DNA from 2 places in the Nocardia sp. 348MFTsu5.1 genome. Region 2 is predicted to be linked to the other one. Evidence: predicted binding sites of a transcription regulator. Region 2 holds the regulator's gene; the other holds the start of a gene.
What was found. The regulator HspR, encoded in region 2, represses chaperone genes until heat shock. The targets are predictions, from matches to a motif close to ANNTGAGTNNNNNNNACTCANNT.

Region 1 (3,416 bases), on a different contig from region 2:
TCGCTCGTGCGTGAATTACGGATCATCGCTGAGCTCCCCAACCGAGCTACAGTTCCGCTCACGAAGAAGCGCAAAGATGCGAAGGCATCCCGACTGACGTGCAAGCAGCTCCTCGATGCCATCGAACCCCTAGCCAACATGCTCCATCCGGCAGTCGAGATGCCTGCCGTACCAGAAACTCTATGCGCGCCCAACGGCCTTGATCTTGAGCCGTACCTTCATATCCTTCGGTGGTTCCTTGAGGACGGCGAGACGCTTCGCAGCGTCGCATTCCCCTACGAGGCAGGACCTCACAACCTCACTGGAGTCGTACCAGCAATCCTCGCCAAACGAGTTGACGCCACCTGGGACGCACTCGCACCAGGCAAGGCTGGCGCGGTGGTCGAGAAGCTCACTTCGAGCACCTTCGTGGCAGTAACTGACCGCCGGATCGTCACCGCCACCCCGAGAACCCTTCTGCGACGCGGCGAACTCGGCTCGATCTATCCACTGGACGAGATTAAATACGTGCGCCCACGATCGAATCACGGTGCGGGCGTGCGCCCAACCATCGGCATAGCCACGGACCGTCGCGACGTCCAGTGGATGTTCCCGGGCGACGCCGACCACGAACACATAGACAACCTGGCTGCGGTGATCTCAGACGGAGCATCCGCCACAACCCAGGATCCAGCGGCGATCGACCACTCCGCCACACGAGGCATCACCGTCGGTTCCTAAGCTCGGCGACACAGCGGCACGGTGGCCGGGAGTCCGACCGACCAACGCCTACAGGACTGAGACAACTGTTCGACCTTATGTCCCTCGGCAGCCGAGATCCCCTCGTTGATCTCGACGAACACCAGCGCGCTCGCGGATCAGTATCGGTGCGGGTCGACGAGCGTGACGACCTCGTCATACGCCGCGACGGTCCAGTCGTAGACCGGGCCGTTCGAGAGCACCAGGACATGGCCGCTCTCGCGCCGGGCACCGACGGCAGCTCTCACTCGAACTTCTCGTCGGCACCGATACCGAGCCCGGCGGGGTAAGTCTTCCGTGCAGTTCGCCCCCGACACCCAGGTCGATGATCATCCGGCACACCGTCGCCGCGTCTAGTGGGGTCGGATCCGAACTTGGTGCAGCGCCATCCAACGAACAGCCGGCGGCTCCCAGGGCCACGGAGAGCGACGAGTGGCACCAGGCGCCACGCCTTGATCATGAGGTACTCCATACAGCAGTCCCAACCCATAGATCACAGGCAGACACACAGTCGGCACGTAAGGGCACGAACAACCGACAGACATGACGCCCAGGAGTGAAAAACACGCGCACAACAGACTTCCCACTGGCAGCGCGGGAGTCAGGGGTTCGAGTCCCTTTGCTCCACAGAAGGAAACCCCTCCGACTCAGGTCGGAGGGGTTCCTTCGTATATGAACCAGACGGGCGATTTCGCTGTCGATGAACAGGACCGACATGGGGAACAAAGCTCCTAAAAAAGAAGTTGAGCCCAGAGTACTTAACTTTGGAGGAAACATGACGGAACTCAATCGTTTGCCGGTGCTGTTCCTGACCGACCCCGTTTTGCTGCCTGGCATGGTGGTCCCGGTCGAGCTGGATGACGCCGCACGCGCTGCTGTCGATGCCGCGAAGGCATCTGACGCCGGCAAACTCCTGGTCGCTCCACGCCTGGACGACCGCTATCCCGCCTACGGCGTCGTCGCCTCGATCGTGCAGCTCGGCCGGATGGCCGGCGGCCAATCGGGTGCTGTGCTCAAGGGCGAATCCCGAGCCCACATCGGGTCCGGCACCACCGGACCGGGCGCCGCGCTCTGGGTCGAGGTCGAGCCCGTCGACGAACCCGACGTCACAGACGACGTCCGCGAACTGGCCGCCGAATACAAACAACTGGTGCTCGCGATGCTGCAGCGCCGTGAGGCCTGGCAGGTCATCGACTCGGTGAACAAACTGAGCGACCCCTCGGCACTCGCCGACACTGCCGGGTACGCCTCGTACCTCACCGATGTGCAGAAGCGCGAGATGCTCGAGACGCCCGATGTGGGCGAGCGTCTGCGCACCCTGATCACCTGGACCCGTGACCATCTCGCGGAGGTCGAGGTCAACGACAAGATCGCCGGTGACGTCCGCGACGGCATGGAGAAGACCCAGAAGGAATTCCTGCTGCGCCAGCAACTCGCCGCGATCCGCAAGGAACTCGGCGAAGACGAGCCCGACGGTAGCGACGACTACCGCGCCCGCGTCGAATCCGCCGAGCTGCCCGACAACGTGCGCGAAGCCGCGATGCGAGAGGTCGGCAAGCTGGAGCGGGCCAGCGACCAGAGCCCCGAATCCGGTTGGATCCGAACCTGGTTGGACACCGTCCTCGACCTGCCGTGGAACGTCACCACCACCGACTCCACCGACATCAAGGGCGCCCGCGCGATCCTCGACGCCGATCACCACGGTCTGGACGACGTGAAAGATCGCATCGTCGAGTACCTCGCCGTGCGTGCCCGCCGGGCCGAACGTGGCCTGCAGGTCGTCGGCGGACGTGGCTCCGGTGCCGTGATGGTCCTGGCCGGGCCTCCCGGTGTGGGCAAGACATCGCTGGGCGAGAGCGTGGCCCGGGCTCTGGGCCGCAAGTTCGTTCGTGTCGCCCTCGGTGGCGTCCGCGACGAGGCCGAGATCCGGGGCCACCGGCGCACCTACGTCGGGGCCCTGCCCGGACGCATAGTGCGAGCCATCGGCGAGGCGGGATCGATGAATCCCGTTGTGCTGCTGGATGAGATCGACAAGGTCGGCGCCGACTATCGCGGCGACCCCAGCGCGGCACTGCTCGAGGTCCTGGATCCGGCGCAGAACCACACGTTCCGCGACCACTACCTCGACCTGGACCTTGACCTGTCCGACGTGGTCTTCCTGGCGACCGCCAACGTGATCGAGCAGATCCCGTCGGCCCTGCTCGACCGCATGGAGCTCGTCACCATCGACGGCTACACCGAGGACGACAAGGTGGTCATCGCTCGCAACTACCTGCTGCCCCGGCAACAGGAACGCGCCGCGATCACCGGTGACGAAGTGGAGGTCACCGACTCGGCCCTGCGGAAGATCGCCGCGGACTACACCCGGGAGCCAGGCGTCCGTCAGTTCGAGCGATTCCTTGCGAAGCTGATGCGCAAAGTCACTACAGCACTGAGTGATTCGTCCGACGGCACCAAGATCACGGTCGACGAACCCGATCTGGTCGGCTATCTCGGCAAGCCGCGATTCACGCCGGACTCGGAAGAGCGCACGGCGGTGCCGGGTGTCGCAACCGGGCTCGCGGTCACCGGACTCGGCGGCGATGTGCTCTACATCGAGGCCGGTTCCACCGACGGAGAAGGGCTGGTCCTCACCGGACAGCTCGGAGACGTGATGAAGGAGTCCGCGCAGATCGCAC
Region 2 (3,416 bases):
TCGTCACCGAAACCCAGGTCGGTGACGTGTGGAATCTGGCACAGAGCCACGGCACCCTGCACGTCGACCCCACCGGCAACGACGTACTCATGGTCGCCGGCGGAACCGGGCTCGCACCGCTGCGCGCGATCATCATCGACCTGACGAGACTCGTCGCCCCACCGGCGGTGCATCTGTTCTATGGTGCGCGCTACCCCGCCGACCTGTACGACCTCGCCCGGCTGGGGCAGATCGCGGCCATGAACCCCTGGCTCACGATCACCACCGTTGTCGAGGACACCGACGACCCGTGGTGGAGTACGGCCGGCGAACATTCCGACCGGATCACCTTCGAACGCGTTCAGGGGCAGCTGTCGGATGCGGTCCTCGAATCCGGCACGGACTGGACCACCCACCAGGTCCTGATGGCCGGCTCCCCGGACATGCTGCTGAACACCCGCCGACGATTCTTGATCGCCGGCATCCCGGCCAGCCGGATACAGACCGACCCGTACTGAGCTACTCCGCGCTCGGCTCCGTTGGTGCGCCCGCCCCCGGTGGTGGCGGGTTGGCCGCGTCGTCGGGCGGGCTGGGCTCGACCGAGCCCGAGCCCGAGGATGCGGTTGTGGTCGTCGTAGCGGTGGTGGTCGGGGGCGTTTCGCTGGTTGTGGTGGACGACGACGGTGGCGGAGGCGGAGGTGTCTGCGTAATCGTGGTCGGTGGCGGGACCACGGTGACCACGGGCGGCTCCTCTGTGGTCACCGGAGCCTGCGTGGTCTCGGGAGGCAGTGTCGGTGACGAGATCGACGGCCGCGGCGTCGACTTCTTCGTTGTCGTGGTCGTGGTGGTGGTCGACGTCGTGGACTGCGTGGTCGAGTGGTCGTCGACGGCGCTCTTGGGGATGCTCGAGTCGCCGGTCATCACCACTGCGGCAACCACACCGATCGCGACGAGCAGCGCGGCTGCGGCCGCTGCCGACAACAGCACCCACCGGCTGTTGTTCCCTCTGACCACGGTCGTCGAGGCGGCAACCAGCGCGGCACCATAGGCGGCGGCGTACTGCCCGTCCTCGGTGACCTGGACCGGTAGCTGCAACGCATATTCGAGAGACGGTGCGACACCCGGAATCGCTGCACCCGGTCCGAGGACCGCGATGCCCTGCAACGCACCGGTCGGGTTGCCGATCACGCCGACCGCATCGGCGAGGAGTTGCGCTCCGTCGGGTTCGGTGACCGGTGGACGGACACCGACGCCGGAGATCTCACTGGCACCGACGACCACTCGGGTATCGGTGTCGACCAGGGCCACGGACTGGCCGGGGAACAGCGCGCCGGACCTGTCGAGGTCGGCGACGAGCACCACACCGCGCGCACCGAACAGCACGGCGGCGATCTCCGCGTAGGCCACCGGGCTTCCGACCACGGTCGTCTGGGCAAACCAGTCCGGTGTCGTCGGGGCCACCCCGGGCTCGGCGGGAAGTTGACCGGAATTGATGATGTCGCCGATGGCAAGGGTGGTGGCGCTGTCGGCACACGCGATGGTGATCGCCGACGGCACGATCGGCGCGGACTGGACCAGCTGATAGATCGCGTCGAACACGTGGTCCGGGGACGAACTCGGCAGCTCCACAAAGTTGCGGGCCAGCACTTCGCCGGTATCAGAGTCGGCGACAACCGATGCGATCTCCAGGTCGGTGACCGATATACCGAGTACCTGGTTCATGCTGATTAATCGCCCTGTCATCTGTTTGTGTTACCCAACGGGGACGTAGCGTAGCGGAGTTGGACCCGATTCGGGAGTTACCGATTGCCTCGTTCTCGTCGGGGTTTCCAGACCACGAGAGCGTTGGTGCGGGGGATCGGGACGAGTTCGCTGCCCCGTGCCGCGCGGTGTTGCGCAAGCTCGGCCTCGAGTTCGCGGACCCGGCTCTGCAAGGCATCGACCTGGTTTGTCAGGTCGATGACGCGTTTGATCCCGGCGAGGTTCACGCCGTCGTCCTGCGAGAGGCGTTGCACCATGCGCAGGAGCTCCACATCGCGACTGGAATAGCGCCGACCACCGCCGGCCGCACGCTGCGGGGTGACCAGTCCGAGCCGGTCGTAAGTCCGCAGCGTCTGGGCGTGCATCCCGGCGAGCTCGGCCGCCACCGAGATCACGAACATCCGGGCGGACTCGGTGACGTCCCGTTCGCGATCATCCGGCGGCGGCGCGCTCATGACTTGCCCCAGTTTGCACGCGGGTCGAACCCGCTGGCCTTCTCTGCGGCGGCGTACTTGGTCAGTGCCTCGACCGCGGCGTCATCCAATGTCGGCGGGACGGCAACCTTGACGGTCACCAGCAGGTCACCGGCACCCCCGGCCCGCTTCGCCACACCGCGTCCCCGCACCCGCAGGGTCCGTCCGTCGACGGTGTTCGGCGGGACCTTCAGGCCCACGCTGCCCTCGAGGGTCGGCACCGACACCGTGGTGCCCAGTACCAGCTCCGAGAAGCTGACCGGCAACGTCACCTTGATGTCGTCGCCGCTGCGGGTGAACGTCCGGTCGGGTGCCACGTTGACGATGACGTAGAGGTCACCGGACGGGGCACCACGCAGACCCGCCTCGCCTTGTCCGGCGAGTCGGATCTTGCCGCCGTTCGAAACGCCGGGCGGGATCCGCACGGTGATCGGACGGGTCCGGATGGTTGCGCCGTTGCCTTCGCAGACGGGGCAGGGATCGTCGATCCGCGAGCCGGTGCCACGGCAATCCGTGCAGGGCTCGCTGAATCCGAAGGCACCCTGGTTGCGACTGACCACACCGGCACCGTTGCAGGTCGGGCACACCCGAGGACTGGTACCCGGCTTGGCGCCACTGCCATGGCAATTGGTGCATGGCGCAGAGCTCGTGACCGTGATGGTGGTCGAGGTGCCCAGTGCAGCTTCTTTGAAGCTGAGCGTGGTCTCGGTCTCCAGATCGTTGCCGCGTCGGCTCCGGGGCTGGGTGCCCCGCGATCCACCGCCACCACGGTTGAACAGCCCACCGAACAGGTCACCGAGGTTCGCCTCGGATCCGCCACCGGGTCCGTCGCCGAACAGGTCGTTGATGTTGAATTCCTGGCCGCCGGACGGGCCACCGAAGCCACCGGGGAAACCGCCCCCGCCGCCTCGGGCACCGCCGCGGGCACCGGCGAACATGCGCCGGGTGTCGTCGTACTCTTTGCGTTTTGCCGGATCAGACAGGACGCTGTGCGCCTCGGAGACAAGCTTGAACCGCTCCTCGGCTGCCGCGTCGTTCGGGTTGGCGTCGGGATGTAGTTCCCGGGCCAGCTTCCGATAGGCCTTCTTGATCTCGTCGGCGGACGCACCGGGCGCGACGCCCAGCGCTTTGTAGAAGTCCTGTTCCAGCCATTCACGTTGTGGGGCCACCAGGCGTCACCTCCTTCTGTAGATCTTCGTCTTT

Region 1: a site for HspR is predicted at 1,480-1,502, ahead of lon (endopeptidase La). Genes of this name have one in related genera too.

The regions. Positions count from the first base shown of each region.
Region 1 covers NZ_KB911513.1:126,492-129,907, reverse strand. Annotated here, with positions in the region: gene H290_RS0111210 (hypothetical protein) at 1-720, shown strand, start outside; gene H290_RS31935 (hypothetical protein) at 858-986, opposite strand; gene lon (endopeptidase La) at 1,514-3,416, shown strand, end outside.
Region 2 covers NZ_KB911511.1:229,784-233,199, forward strand. Annotated here, with positions in the region: gene H290_RS0107430 (FAD-binding oxidoreductase) at 1-497, shown strand, start outside; gene H290_RS30135 (hypothetical protein) at 499-1,701, opposite strand; gene H290_RS0107440 (heat shock protein transcriptional repressor HspR) at 1,779-2,195, opposite strand; gene dnaJ (molecular chaperone DnaJ) at 2,192-3,382, opposite strand.